DNA from 3 places in the Bradyrhizobium sp. CIR18 genome. Region 2 is predicted to be linked to each of the others. Evidence: predicted binding sites of a transcription regulator. Region 2 holds the regulator's gene; each other region holds the start of a gene.
What was found. Region 2 encodes HrcA, which represses chaperone genes, less so after heat shock. Its sites were predicted from a motif close to GTTAGCACTCNCNNNNNGNGAGTGCTAAC; they were not measured.
Positions count from the first base shown of each region.

Region 1: GGD65_RS06925 (co-chaperone GroES) is a predicted target of HrcA. The motif match lies at 3,035-3,063, and genes of this name have one in related genera.
Region 3: GGD65_RS19760 (co-chaperone GroES) is a predicted target of HrcA. The motif match lies at 2,440-2,468, and genes of this name have one in related genera.

Region 1 is NZ_JACIHF010000001.1:1,403,484-1,408,548, reverse strand. It holds gene lepB (signal peptidase I) at 43-792, shown strand; gene groL (chaperonin GroEL) at 989-2,629, opposite strand; gene GGD65_RS06925 (co-chaperone GroES) at 2,677-2,991, opposite strand; gene GGD65_RS06920 (usg protein) at 3,370-3,657, shown strand; gene GGD65_RS06915 (tetratricopeptide repeat protein) at 3,859-5,065, opposite strand, start outside.
Region 2 is NZ_JACIHF010000006.1:294,077-299,141, forward strand. It holds gene hemW (radical SAM family heme chaperone HemW) at 1-625, opposite strand, end outside; gene rdgB (RdgB/HAM1 family non-canonical purine NTP pyrophosphatase) at 642-1,277, opposite strand; gene rph (ribonuclease PH) at 1,289-2,002, opposite strand; gene hrcA (heat-inducible transcriptional repressor HrcA) at 2,185-3,273, shown strand; gene grpE (nucleotide exchange factor GrpE) at 3,370-3,987, shown strand; gene pncA (bifunctional nicotinamidase/pyrazinamidase) at 4,136-4,858, opposite strand.
Region 3 is NZ_JACIHF010000005.1:369,184-374,248, reverse strand. It holds gene groL (chaperonin GroEL) at 352-1,992, opposite strand; gene GGD65_RS19760 (co-chaperone GroES) at 2,083-2,397, opposite strand; gene GGD65_RS19755 (hypothetical protein) at 3,116-3,277, shown strand; gene GGD65_RS19750 (hypothetical protein) at 4,212-4,787, opposite strand.

The sequences.
Region 1 (5,065 bases), on a different contig from region 2:
GCGTAATCTCGCGATGACTATGGGTTTGATCAGGGCAGGCGCATGACGATTCTTCAGGACACCATCCGGCCGCCGACGGCGCGATCGCGGGAGTGGAAGGTGATCGTCATCCTGATCCTGCTGGTCCCGGTGCTGTGGTCCCCGCTGATCCTGTTTCGCTTCGTCCTCTATCAGCCGTTCAGCATCCCCTCCAATTCGATGGCGCCGACGCTGATGGTCGGTGACCATGTCTTCGCCGCGAAATATGCCTATGGCTACGGCCGCTACTCCTTTCCCTTCGCGCCATCCTGGATATCGGGCCGCGTCTTCGCCGCCAACCCGGAATACGGCGACATCGTCGTGTTTCGTACGCCGAAGGATACCTCGGCCGACTACGTCAAACGCGTGGTCGGGCTGCCCGGCGACCGCATCCAGATGCGGCAGGGCCAGCTCATCCTCAACGACCGGCCAGTGACGCGCGTCGCGCTCGAGGACGGGCTCGCCGACAACGCCTGCGGTGGGGATGGCGGCGTCAGGGTCAAGCGTTGGCGCGAGACGCTGCCGAGCGGCGCGTCCTATGTCACCAACGACTGCCTCGACAACGCTTTCCTCGACAACACCAACGTCTTCACGGTGCCGCCGGGCCATTTCTTCGTGCTCGGCGACAACCGCGACAACTCCACCGACAGCCGCATGATGTCGGCGTTCGGTTTCGTGCCGATGGACAATCTCGTCGGCAAGGTGACGCGGATCTTCTGGTCGCTCGACGAAGATGGCGAGCCGCGCATGGAGCGGTTGGGGAAGGTGGAGTGAGGCTCGGAATGACGGAGGTTCGTAGCCCGGATGGAGCGCAAGCGTAATCCGGGAAGGCCGCCTGCGTCGCACGAGATGTCCCGGATTGCGCTTCGCTCCATCCGGGCTACGAGCCGCCGTTCCGCGAGAACGTCCGTCCCAAACAAAAACCCCGGCATCGCTGCCGGGGTTTCGTAGTTCTTGAGGTGGTTGGACCTTAGAAGTCCATGCCGCCCATGCCGCCGCCCGGGGGCATCGCGGGGCCGGCGCCGCCCTTCTTGGGCAGCTCGGCGACCATGGCTTCCGTGGTGATCAGCAGGGCCGCAACCGAGGCAGCGTTCTGGATCGCGGTACGGACCACCTTGGTCGGGTCGATGATGCCCTTCTTGACGAGGTCGGCATATTCGCCGGTCTGGGAGTCGAAGCCGTAATTGTAGGCCTTGTTCTCCAGGATCTTGCCGACGATCACCGAGCCGTCTTCACCGGCGTTGATCGCGATCTGGCGGGCGGGAGCCGACAGCGCCTTGCGCACGATCTCGACGCCGGTCTTCTGGTCGTCGTTCTTGGTGCGCAGGCCCTTGAGCTGCTCGGAGGCACGGAGCAGGGCGACGCCGCCGCCCGGAACGATGCCTTCTTCCACGGCCGCACGGGTCGCATGCATCGCGTCATCAACGCGATCCTTGCGCTCCTTCACCTCGACCTCGGTCGCGCCGCCGACGCGGATCACCGCGACGCCGCCCGCGAGCTTGGCAAGACGCTCCTGGAGCTTCTCACGGTCGTAGTCCGAGGTGGTCTCCTCGATCTGCGCCTTGATCTGGGCCACGCGCGCCTCGATGTCGGCCTTCTTGCCGGCGCCGTTGACGATCGTGGTGTTCTCCTTGTCGATCATCACCTTCTTGGCGCGACCGAGCATGTTGAGCGTGACGTTCTCGAGCTTGATGCCGAGATCTTCCGAGATCGCCTGGCCGCCGGTCAGGATCGCGATGTCCTGCAGCATGGCCTTGCGGCGATCGCCGAAGCCCGGAGCCTTGACGGCCGCGACCTTCAGGCCGCCGCGCAGGCGGTTCACGACCAGGGTCGCGAGGGCTTCGCCTTCGACGTCCTCGGCGACGATGACCAGCGGCTTGCCGGTCTGCACCACGGCCTCGAGCAGCGGCAGCAGCTCGTTCAGCGAGGAGAGCTTCTTCTCGTTGATGAGGATGTAGGCGTCGTCCATCTCAACGCGCATCTTGTCGGCGTTGGTGACGAAGTAGGGCGAGATGTAGCCGCGGTCGAACTGCATGCCCTCGACGACGTCGAGTTCGGTCTCGAGCGACTTGGCTTCCTCGACGGTGATGACACCCTCGTTGCCGACCTTCTTCATGGCGTCGGAGAGGAACTTGCCGATCTCCTGGTCGCCGTTCGCCGAGATGGTGCCGACCTGGGCGATCTCGTCGTTCGAGGTGACCTTCTTGGAGTTCTTCTGGAGGTCCGCAACCACGGCTTCGACCGCGAGGTCGATACCGCGCTTCAGGTCCATCGGGTTCATGCCGGCGGCGACCGACTTGGCGCCTTCCTTCACGATCGCCTGGGCCAGCACGGTGGCGGTGGTGGTGCCGTCGCCGGCCGCGTCAGCGGACTTGGAGGCGACTTCGCGCACCATCTGCGCGCCCATGTTCTCGAACTTGTCCTCGAGCTCGATCTCCTTGGCGACGGTGACGCCGTCCTTGGTGATGCGGGGTGCGCCGAACGACTTGTCGAGGACGACGTTGCGGCCCTTCGGGCCGAGCGTGACCTTCACCGCGTTGGCGAGAACGTCGACGCCGCGCAGCATCTTGTCGCGCGCTTCAACCGAGAATTTGACTTCCTTGGCTGCCATCTGGAATTTTCCTTGGATAATGTTTGACTGGAGGGAAAGAGAGGCTCTTAGGCCGCCTTCTTCTTGGAAGCGGGGACGTCGAGAACGCCCATGATGTCGCTTTCCTTCATGATCAGCAGGTCTTGGCTGTCGATCTTGACTTCAGTGCCGGACCACTTGCCGAACAGCACGCGGTCGCCGACCTTCAGGTCGATCGGGATCAGCTTGCCGGCTTCGTCGCGGCCACCGGGGCCGACGGCGACGACTTCGCCCTGCGAGGGCTTTTCCTTGGCCGTGTCGGGAATGATGATGCCGCCAGCGGTCTTCTCTTCTGCGTCGATGCGCTTGACCACGACGCGGTCGTGAAGCGGACGGAATTTCATGCAGTCCTCCTAAGCATTTGCTCAGATTGATGTTTCAAGGGATGTTAGCAGTCAATGCCCGCGAGTGCTAGCACGAGCGAAGCTGAAATAGGACAGGAATTTTGCGGGAGCAAGGGCTTCTAGCAGAAAAATCAGCACCCGGAAGCGCGGACTGCCAGAATCTCTTTTCCATCGTTAACCGAGGCCGAGCCCGTATTAGCACGGTGCCGCCTCTGCTGCTAACGCATTGAATTTCAACAGCTTGTTAAACTTTTGGGCTTGAGATGGGTTGTCAGTTTGCGTCACATTCTCTCATGTGAGCGCATCAGTACCGGGTGGCTCGTCAGGCGCACACCGACCAGGCCGCCCCTTGAATGCGCTCCTGCAAAGGAGGTTGGCATGGGCGTACGGAGTGGGGGCGTTTCCGAGGACTTCCGGAAACAGCTTTTAGGTTACGGGCTGACGACGGCGCAGATCCTCTACCGGATGCCGGATCATCCCTCGCTGCTCCAGACCTACGTCTGGCAGAACTACGACATGTTTCCGAAATTCCCGGCGCTGAAGGATTTCCTGGCCTTCTGGCAGGAAAAGCTCGACGGTCCCCTCCATTCGGTCACCGTCGCGCACTCCAAGCTGATCAAGCCGGCCGAGCTGCGCGCCGTGGATGGCGTGTTCCGGCTGCATTGAGGCGCACACCGGTCCCGTAGGGTGGGCAAAGGCGCTTAAGCGCCGTGCCCACCATCTCTCCATGATCGCGCACGGAAGGTGGGCGTGCTTCCGCCTTCGCTCTTCGAGCTACGGCGGACAAGTCGCTTTGCCTACCCTACGATATCTCCGTTGCAGCTGCGCCGGGCGAACGCGCTATTCCCGTGATCACCTGAGGGGCGATCAGGCGCCCTCGCTGCAATAGCGTCTCCACATCCAGCGATAGGCCTCGTCGACCGCTCGCCCGTATGAGACGGGGTTGCTGGCGGCTGCGGCCCGGATCTTGTCGGGCAGCTCGCGGCGCAACCTGTCGAGCTCGCTAATTTGCGAACCTCGGCTCGTTGCGATTTCGATATACGCCGCATGGCTGTCGGTGACCCAGTCCGGCAAGCCAAGTGCCGTGAGGATGGAGCCGGCAGCACGGCTGGGCAGGCTGTTGCCGAGCTTCGCCACCACCGGCACGCCCATCTGCAAGGCTTCCCATGTGCTGACGCCGCCATTCTGCGGGAACGGGTCGAGGCAGATATCGACGCGATTGAACGATGCCAGATGTTCGCTTCGCAAGGTGGCGCCGAGCAGATCGACGCGTTCGGCCGGCAATCCGCAAGCCTCGAACCGGGCCAGCAAATTTTCGCGCACCAGCTGGTCGTCCAAGGCAACATCCTTGATCAGCAGTCGCGAGCCCGGCACCCGCTCGAGAATCCTGGACCAGACCTGCGCTGCCTCGTCCGAAATCTTGCTGATGCGGTTGAAGACGCCGAAGGTGACGAAACCGTTCGAGATCGCCGGCGTTGGTGCCCGCGGAATCTCGGTCGGCAGCGACGCCAGTGTCACGAAGCACGGCAGGTCGACAATGGTCTCGGCAAACAGATGCCGAACCTCGTGAGGAATCGCGACCGGATCCGACATCAGATAATCGATCGTCGGCAGCCCGGTGCCGGTGCCGTGGCCCCAGCCGTGCACCTGGATCGGTGCCGGCTTGCGCGCGAACACGCCGAGGCGGTTACCTCTGGTATGGCCGGACAGATCGATCAGGATGTCGATGCCGTCGGCGCGGATCTCGGCAGTGAGGCGATCTTCGGTCCATTGCGAGGCGTCGCGCCATCGATCGGCGATCCCCTGAAATTCGCCGGTCGTCGCATCCACTTTCGACGAACAAGCGTAGCACACGACCTCGAACTGTGCCCGGTCATGGTGTTGGAGCACCGGCTTGAAAATCAACGCGGCCGAATGCGCGTTGAAATCCGACGAGACATAACCGAGCACCAGACGGCGATCCGGATCGCGGCTGTTGTCATGCGGTCTCGCCGCGCCTGAAGCGATTTTCGCGCCGACACGCTCCCACCACACCTGACGCGCCTGCTGATGCCGTTCAACGGTGGCGTCCCCC
Region 2 (5,065 bases):
CGATCGTCAATTGATAGAGCGACAGATGCTCGGCCGCTTCGTCGATGGCGAGACGCAGTTCATCGGCCCACATCGCCGGCGTCTGGTCGGGACGGGCGTAGATCAGATCGAACGAATAGCGATCGAACGAGCGGCGTGCGATCGCGACCGCATCGAGCGCCTCGCGCGCGCTGTGCAGGCGGCCCAGCGCTTTCAGCGAGGCATCATCGAGCGCTTGTACGCCGAGCGAAACGCGGTTGACGCCGGCGGTGCGATAGCCGGCAAAGCGGGTAGCTTCGACGCTGGTCGGATTCGCCTCCAGCGTCACCTCGACATCGCCGGCGACGGTCCAGTGCTTGCCGATCGCGTCGAGCACCGCGCCGACGGTTGCGGGCTGCATCAGCGAGGGCGTGCCGCCGCCGAGAAAGATCGAGGTGACTTCACGGCCGGGCGAGCGCTCGGCGGTGGCCGCGATCTCCTGCGCGAAGGCGGATGCGAAGCGCGCCTCGTCGATCGCGGCGTGACGGACATGGCTGTTGAAGTCGCAATAGGGACACTTCGACAGGCAGAACGGCCAGTGCACGTAGACGCCGAAGGCTGCGGATTCTTGTTTTGACGCGTTTTCCTGGCGCGAACCGGTATCCACTTCGCTCGAAAACGCTCTATCGCGGCTCAAGGCAGATCTCCGCCAGTTTCACGAAGGCGCGGGCGCGATGCGACAGGCCGAGGCCAAGCGGCGGCAGGCCGTGCTTCTCGATGCTCTCCATCTCGCCGAAGGTGCGATCATATCCGTCAGGCAGGAACATCGGATCGTAACCAAAACCGGCGGTGCCGCGCGGCGGCCAGACCAGCGTGCCGTCGACGCGCGCCTCGACCTCATCGAGATGATCGTCGGGCCAGGCGACGCAGAGCGCGGAGACGAAATGCGCCTTGCGCTTCTCCGGGGTCGTCGCGCCACGCTCCTGCAGCAGGCGTTCGATCTGTGCCATCGCCGCGTTGAAGTCTTTGCCTGGGCCGGCCCAGCGCGCGCTGTAGATACCGGGCGCACCATCCAGTGCGTCGACCACGATGCCGGAATCGTCGGCGAAGGCGGGAAGCCTGGTCGCCTGCGCCGCCGCGATCGCCTTGATCGCGGCATTGCTGCGGAAATCGTTGCCGGTCTCGTCCGGTTCGGCGAGGCCGAGCTCACCGGCCGACACCGCCTCGATGCCGTACGGCGCGAGCAGCTCCTTCATCTCGGCCAGCTTGCCGGGATTATGGGTGGCGATGACGAGCTTTCCGGTGATTCGGCGGTGCATGGGCCTATTGACTACGCCACAGCCAGTTTCTGCAAGTCCACGAGACGCGCGATGCCTTTTTGCGCCAGGGCGATCAGCTTCAGGAACTCGTCCTGCGTAAAAGGCTCGCGTTCCGCGGTGCCCTGCACCTCGATGATGCGGCCATCGCCGGTCATGACGAAATTGGCGTCGGTCTGGGCTTCCGAATCCTCGGCATAGTCGAGATCGAGCACCGGCGTGCCGTTGTAGATGCCGCAGGAGATCGCGGCGACGTTGTCGCGCATCACGTTGGCCTTGATCATGTTGCGCGCCTTCATCCAGTTGATGCAATCGGCGAGCGCGACCCAGGCACCGGTGATCGAGGCCGTGCGCGTGCCGCCGTCGGCCTGGAGCACGTCGCAATCGACCGTGATCTGGCGCTCGCCGAGCGCTTCGAGATCGACGATGGTGCGAAGCGAGCGGCCGATCAGGCGCTGGATCTCGACGGTGCGGCCGCTCTGCTTGCCGGCGGAAGCCTCGCGGCGGGTGCGCTCGGAGGTCGCGCGCGGCAGCATGCCGTATTCAGCGGTGACCCAGCCGCGGCCCTGGCCCTTCAGCCACGGCGGCAGACGATCTTCCAGCGTGGCGGTGACCAGCACATGGGTGTCGCCGAACTTCACCAGGCAGGAGCCTTCCGCATATTTGACCACGCCGCGCTCCAGCGTCACGGGGCGCAATTCGTCGGGCGCACGGCGGCTTGGCCGCATGGGAAATCCTCCAAAACTCGTCGGTATAGGGCTGTTCGCGGTGCTTGTAGGTGGGGTGAGGGTATGCGGCAAGGGGAAAGGACAAGGCTTTTTCACCCCCGGTTTTCCACCCTGCAAACGCGACGCTTGTCAGAACCCTCCTGGATGGACAAATTATGAGCATCTGAGAGGAGTTACCGTCTGTGGCCCATCACGATCCGATCCATCTGATCGCGCCGCGCGCAGGCCTCGCCCAGCTCAACGAGCGTTCTCGCGACATCTTTCGTCAAATTGTCGAAAGTTATCTCGCGACCGGCGAGCCGGTGGGCTCGCGCAATATCTCGCGCCTCATCGCCATGCCGCTATCGCCGGCCTCGGTCCGCAACGTCATGGCCGATCTGGAACAGCTCGGTCTGATCTACGCCCCGCACACCTCCGCCGGCCGGCTGCCGACGGAACTCGGGCTGCGTTTCTTTGTCGATGCCCTGATGCAGGTCGGCGACCTCAACGAGGCCGAGCGTCAATCGATCCAGAGCCAACTCACCTCCGTCGGCCAGCCCCAATCGGTCGAGGCAGCGCTGGACCAGGCGCTGACGCGGCTGTCCGGCCTCACGCGGGCCGCCGCGGTGGTGCTGACGCCGAAATCCAATGCGCGGCTGAAGCATATCGAATTCGTCCGGCTGGAACCCGAGAGGGCGCTGGTGATCCTGGTCGGTGAGGACGGCCAGGTTGAAAACCGCGTGCTGTCGCTACCCCCCGGAGTTCCCTCCTCGGCAATCACCGAGGCCGGCAATTTCCTCAATGCGCGCATCCGTGGCCGCACCCTGGCCGAGGCGCGGCTCGAGCTCGAGACGGCACTTGGACAGGCCCGCGCCGAGCTCGATCAGCTTGCACAGAAGGTGATTTCCGCCGGCATCGCCAGCTGGTCCGGCGGCGAGAACGAGGATCGCCAGCTCATCGTCCGCGGCCACGCCAATCTGCTCGAAGACCTGCACGCGCTAGAGGATCTGGAACGAGTGCGCCTGCTGTTCGACGATCTCGAGACCAAGCGCGGCGTGATCGACCTGCTGGGGCGCGCCGAGACCGCCGAGGGCGTGCGCATCTTCATCGGCAGCGAGAACAAGCTGTTTTCGCTCTCGGGGTCCTCCACCATCATCTCGCCGTATCGGGATGCCGCCGGCCATATCGTCGGCGTTCTGGGCGTGATCGGGCCGACACGGCTGAATTATGCCCGTGTGATCCCGACCGTGGACTACGCCGCCCGTATCGTCAGCCGCCTTTTGGGAGGCTGACCGGCGTTTCCGCCGATCACGGGCGCTTGATTTTCGGCGCTTTAGGCACGATATCCGGGCCAACAATCCCTGGAAACGAGTTCGAGATTAGAGCCGATGACCGAGCAAGACCGGCAACCCGAAGACACGACTGCAGCGACCGGCGAGCCCGTGGTGTCAAAACCCTACATCATGCCCGACGATCCCGAGCCCGGCTCGGTCGAGCTGTTGCAGAAGGAAGCCGCCGAGGCGCGCGACCGCATGTTGCGGACGCTGGCCGAGATGGAGAATCTGCGCAAGCGGACCACCAAGGAGGTCGCCGACGCCCGGCTCTACGGCATCACCGGCTTTGCCCGCGACGTGCTCGACATCGCCGACAATCTCCAGCGCGCGCTCGATGCCGTTCCGGCCGAGGCCCGTGCCGCAGCCGATCCCGGCCTGATCGCGCTGATCGAGGGCGTCGAGCTCACCGAGCGTTCGCTGCTCAACGCGCTGGAAAAGCACGGCGTCAAGAAGCTCGATCCGCAGGGCCAGAAGTTCGACCCGAACTTCCACCAGGCGATGTACGAAGTGCCCGATGCGTCGGTGCCGTCGGGCACCGTGGTGCAGATCATGCAGGCCGGCTACACCATCGGCGAGCGCGTGCTGCGCCCGGCTCTGGTCGGTGTCGCCAAGGGCGGCGCGAAGGCGGCGGCCGCGGCGAACAACAACGAGTCGAGCGGCGCGGCGAATTGAGTTTCAGACCCTCATGGTGAGGAGCCGCGCGTTTGCGCGGCGTCTCGAACCATGAAGGCCAAGATGTAACGGCGGGGCCTTCATCCTTCGAGACGCGCGCGAAGAAGCGCGCTCCTCAGGATGAGGGTCTGACAGTGTCGCGCGAGTCCTACGCGCTCACCGCGATATCCGCGGACTGAATCCGCTTCACGCCGGCCTTGGCCATATCGGCCCAGGCTTTTGCCAGCGAGCCCTGATTGTCGATGCCGCGGCAGGCGTCTTCCACCACATAGACCTCGAAGCCAGCCTTGCGCGCGTCGAGCGCGGTCCAGGCGACGCAGAAATCCGTCGCGAGCCCTGCGACGAAGACGCGCTTGATCTTGCGTCCCCTCAGATAGCCGGCAAGTCCGGTCGAGGTCTTGCCGTCGGCTTCGAGGAAGGCCGAATAGCTGTCGACGTCCTTGTGAAAGCCCTTGCGGATGATCAGCTCGGCGTGCGGGATCGCAAGGTCCTTCGACAGCGAAGCGCCGTCGGTGCCCTGCACGCAATGGTCGGGCCACAGCACCTGCTTGCCGTAGGGAAGGTCGACGGTCTCGAACGGCTTCTTGCCGGAATGCACCGACGCAAACGAGATGTGGCCCGGCGTGTGCCAGTCCTGCGTCATCACCACGTTGGCAAACGCCTTCGAGATCTTGTTGATGACGGGCACCACCTGCTCGCCTTCCTTCACGGCGAGGCTGCCGCCCGGCAGGAAGCAGTTCTGCACGTCGATCACCAGCAGCGCGGAGGCATCGTCCGGCTTGATCGATGCCGCTGCAAAGAGCGCGTTGGGCGCGAGAGTCACCAGCGCCGTCGTTCCAAGCATTGCCAAGACTTGTCGCCGATCCAGCATCGTTCGCCTCCCTCCAGGATGATCCAACGGAGACGAAGCCTAGTTCCGTTCGTATACGAACAGAAGCCCGAAAATGCGGCCGGTATTGGCGAGGGGGTGGGCTCTTGTCGCGTGCTCGGTGCAACCTCTCCCGCTTGCGGGGGCGGTCGGCGCGAAGCGCCGGGTGGGGGCTCTCTCCACATCGGGAGTGCCAGCACCCTCTCCCCA
Region 3 (5,065 bases), on a different contig from region 2:
GTTCTACCCGATCCGCGGCCGGGGATCCTCTGGAACTGGAGGAGAGGATGCGGGAATGGATGTCGGCCGCCGCCTGGATATTTCCGATGCGGAGAAGGCCGCTTTCGCACTTCTGTAGGAAGAACGTCAAGGACCGAATTTTGCTGAGACCTTCTGAACGTACGCTTCTGGCCATTCGCGATATTTGCTGCTGTTGCCGTGATCGGCATATCTACACCGGCTTTTCAACTTCCGTATGAAGTTGGGGCTTGGGCTAAGCGCACCGGAAAACAAGGGGACATAATAGGGCGTGAAAGAAAAACCCCGGCATTGGTGCCGGGGTTCTGTAATTCTCGTTTCTTCGCGGCTGGATCAGAAGTCCATGCCTCCCATGCCGCCGCCAGGAGGCATGGCCGGGCCGGCTGCGGCCTTCTTCGGCAGCTCGGCGACCATCGCTTCCGTCGTGATCAGCAGCGCCGCCACGGAGGAGGCATTCTGGATAGCGGTGCGCACGACCTTGGTCGGGTCAATGATGCCCTTGGAGACGAGGTTGCCGTACTCGCCGGTCTGCGAGTCGAAGCCGTAGGCGTACTGATCCTTCTCGAGGATCTTGCCGACGATGACCGAACCGTCTTCGCCGGCGTTGATCGCGATCTGGCGGGCCGGCCAGGACAGTGCCTTGCGCACGATCTCGACGCCGGTCTTCTGGTCGTCGTTCTTGGTGCGCAGGCCCTTGAGCTGCTCGGAGGCACGGAGCAGGGCGACGCCGCCGCCGGGGACGATGCCTTCTTCCACAGCCGCGCGGGTCGCATGCATCGCGTCATCAACGCGATCCTTGCGCTCCTTCACCTCAACCTCGGTCGCGCCGCCGACGCGGATCACCGCGACGCCGCCCGCGAGCTTGGCAAGACGCTCCTGGAGCTTCTCACGGTCGTAGTCCGAGGTGGTCTCCTCGATCTGCGCCTTGATCTGGGCCACGCGCGCCTCGATGTCGGCCTTCTTGCCGGCGCCGTTGACGATCGTGGTGTTCTCCTTGTCGATCATTACCTTCTTGGCGCGACCGAGCATGTTGAGCGTGACGTTCTCGAGCTTGATGCCGAGATCTTCCGAGATCGCCTGGCCGCCGGTCAGGATCGCGATGTCCTGCAGCATGGCCTTGCGGCGATCACCGAAGCCCGGAGCCTTGACGGCCGCGACCTTCAGGCCGCCGCGCAAGCGGTTCACGACCAGGGTCGCGAGGGCTTCGCCTTCGACGTCCTCGGCGACGATCACCAGCGGCTTGCCACTCTGCACCACGGCCTCGAGCAGCGGCAGCAGCTCGTTCAGCGAGGAGAGCTTCTTCTCGTTGATGAGGATGTAGGCGTCGTCCATCTCAACGCGCATCTTGTCGGCGTTGGTGACGAAGTAGGGCGAGATGTAGCCGCGGTCGAACTGCATGCCCTCGACGACGTCGAGCTCGGTCTCGAGCGACTTGGCTTCCTCGACCGTGATCACGCCCTCGTTGCCGACCTTCTTCATGGCGTCGGAGAGGAACTTGCCGATCTCGGCATCGCCGTTGGCGGAAATGGTGCCGACTTGGGCGATCTCCTCGTTCGAGGTGACCTTCTTGGAGTTCTTCTGGAGATCCGCAACGACGGCTTCGACCGCGAGGTCGATACCGCGCTTCAGGTCCATCGGGTTCATGCCGGCGGCGACCGACTTGGCGCCTTCGCGCACGATGGCAGCGGCGAGCACGGTCGCGGTGGTGGTGCCGTCGCCGGCCGCGTCAGCGGACTTGGAGGCCACTTCGCGCACCATCTGCGCGCCCATGTTCTCGAACTTGTCGTCGAGCTCGATCTCCTTGGCGACGGTGACGCCGTCCTTGGTGATGCGCGGCGCGCCGAACGACTTCTCGAGCACCACGTTGCGGCCCTTCGGGCCGAGCGTGACCTTCACGGCGTTGGCGAGGATATCGACGCCGCGCAGCATGCGGTCGCGGGCGTCGACGCCGAATTTCACTTCTTTGGCTGACATATTGGTTTCCCTGAGTTGTCTTGGTCTCATCTCCCCCTTGACGAGGCGCCCGGCAGGCGCTCCTCAGGGGTGAGCGGTGCGAGCGGTTGGTTAGGCGGCCTTCTTCTTCGAAGCGGGAGCTTCGAGCACGCCCATGATGTCGCTTTCCTTCATGATCAGCAGGTCGACGTTGTCGATCTTGACCTCAGTGCCCGACCACTTGCCGAACAGGACACGGTCGCCGACCTGGACGTCGATCGGGGTCAGTTTGCCGCTCTCGTCGCGGCCACCGGGGCCAACGGCGATGACTTCGCCCTGCGAGGGCTTTTCCTTGGCACTATCCGGAATGATGATGCCGCCAGCGGTCTTCTCTTCTGCGTCGATGCGCTTGACCACGACGCGGTCGTGAAGCGGACGGAATTTCATGCAGCCCTCCTAAGCATTTGCACGAGTTAGAGATTTTGGAATGTTAGCAATCGATGCCCGTGAGTGCTAGTCACGGGCTGAGCTGACATAGGATAGGATTTTTGCGGGAGCAAGGGACTCTGGCAGAAAAATAGGCGCTCAGGACGGTCGCCTGCCATCAGTCTCAGTGGTTAACCGGAGACGTACTGGGCTGGGGTTAGCTGGTCGCTGGTATACCTGTCGCACGCCCAATCAAACCGGCGAGCCGCCAGCGCTCGCCCAAAACGTAGTGGCGACGGTCCGCTTACCAATGCGAATATACTCCTAGCCCCCGCGACGGGCGTCGAGCCCAGCTTCGAGTAAGTAAGAAGCTGGCCAACGCCCAACCTGCGCGTGAGTTGGCGAGATTGCTCGACAAGCAGCGGCGGACGCAGGACGCCGGAGATGAGCAGACTGTGCGGGCGGCACGGCGGAAGATCTATATAATCGCGCGCGACCACCAGCCCGCTCCTAGGTCGAAGAATAGCCTTGCACCGTGCATGCCGACTGAGTAGCTGCACTGTGAATGAAGCCCATGTTTAGATCGATCACCGCGTGATAGGAGCTGTGAGGCACGACTTCGTAGATGATGTGCGTGTTGCTATCGATATACGTTCCGCTGTTGCCGGAATGTTTACACGTTACGACGACGTCCTTAACATCAGCAGTGCTGTTGTTTCGAATGACAAAGGACGCCTTCATGATCGTCGCTCACAACTGCTTTGAGCTGACGGTCTTTCGATTGATAGCAGGTGGCGGCGATGTCACCGTTAGTCGGTCAACGTCCGAGCCGACCGTATGGAAGGCGCTCGACGCCACGATTCGTAAATTCCGCAGCGGGATCTCTCCTGAGCAACCGTGACCGCGGCGAGCCCCAACATCACGTCGCGGGTGAATCCGAAATGGAGACGATAGAGCCACCAGATTGCGCAGCACCGGTCGAGATCGTACATGGCGAGCGCGCGCCTTATTGCTACGACCATCCGCGGCATCGGCTTCATTCCTCGTATCATCTGGAAACCTCGACGACTCGGGGCTAGCGTTCTCCCTCTCGTGTTTTGATAGGCGATGGTTCGCTGTGCGCGTGCATCCGCAATGGACTGGTAGCTAAGCTTGATGTTCGTCATGCGCTCTTTTCCGCGTTTCGAAGCTGGCTGCACACGCCTATGTGCGTGCGATCTACCGTGACCCTACGGTGGAGGTGCTGCTTGCAAAACGCCCAGATCTGGTAGGGCCAATTGACAGGACTCCCATCCGATAAATACGCTCGCGCAATCCCACTGCTGGTTTGGCGGCCAAACCCCGTCTGAGCGCGCTGGCAAGTCTCCGCCTCGCTGAACAACACCTCGGACAGTCGGCCCGCCGCAGCACACCATCGTGCAGCGCTTGTTGCGATCGATCAGACGCAAAGCAGCCGAGACGGTCATCCCGCGCACGGCTAAAGGTGCGACGCTGGCCGCCTGCAATGGGCATTCCGCGACGTACTCCAGTCCTCCGATCCTGCGTGCTATGGTGCAACCTCCGACTAGCCGAGAGCCGGAGCTACATCGGTCAAGCGAAAGTAACATCCTCAGATGAGGCAATACGGGGTGATATTGCAGCCCGGATGCCGGGTCCGGCACCACCCAGACGAAATGGCCAGGATGACCGTGCATCTCGTGGGCCGCCAGCGGGTCCGATGATGCGTACCCACTGGCGGCGCGAGCAATCCACTGGAGTCGTCTATCCAGGTAAGGAGACCCGAAGTGACCGCAGGGCTCCAGTCCCGCGCGATCGCTTCACCGTCGGGTTGCGTCTCATACCCGCGTAAGCTTGACGAACCCTCCTTCGGCTAATTCGGCTTTGTAGGCCCGTCCGTTAAGCTGGATTGTTCTGGAGCTATTTGCGGTCGGCATGAAACCTTCTTCGCGCAGCTTGTCCATCAGGGCAGGTGTGGCCCATTGCTGTGGTAGCGGCGTTCCGAAGCGCCGGTGCTCCGTGAAGAATGCTCCGAAGTCCGGTACCCCTGCCCGGCCGACGCCAACCACTTGGTCCTCCGCAGGGTTATGAACAAGAAGAACGCGATTGGACCCATCCAAACCGGCCGTGTAGCGGTGACCTCGAATTTCATAGGTCATCGCCGGCTGGTCCGAGTCAGGCAAGAGACCCTGGTGGAACAGCCTCTCGACCATGAAGTCAGGCGCGATCTGCGAACCGTGTGAGAATCTCTGGGGAGCGGCGAATGAAACATCTACCGCTTCGTCAGGTGCGGCAGATGATGATGGTCCCGCTTCATTCATGATTTGACTGAACAAATCATGATCCTCTTGTGTCCAGACGTGCGCCGTTGGTGATTCTGGTGAACGGGCATTGTCGATCGGGTTCGGATCCAAAAAGCTCTCCTTTCTATGAGAACAAAGGCCTCTTGAAGATCTCCCTAGGGAGTGACGAATTCAGACATGGGCGGCTTCGTCATCGAGAGGCCAAGTTTGAGAGTTAAAGAGGCTGGCTTTCGAGAAGCTGACAAAGGTCGAAGAAGGGAGACAAACCCGCGGCCGCATCTGCCACGTCTGATGCGATCATCTCCGAGCCAAATATCTTTCCGCCTGACCTCCCAGTCGGCGTGCAGGTCTGCGTCGTGCATCGCATTCACCCGGCAGTAAAGCTGGTT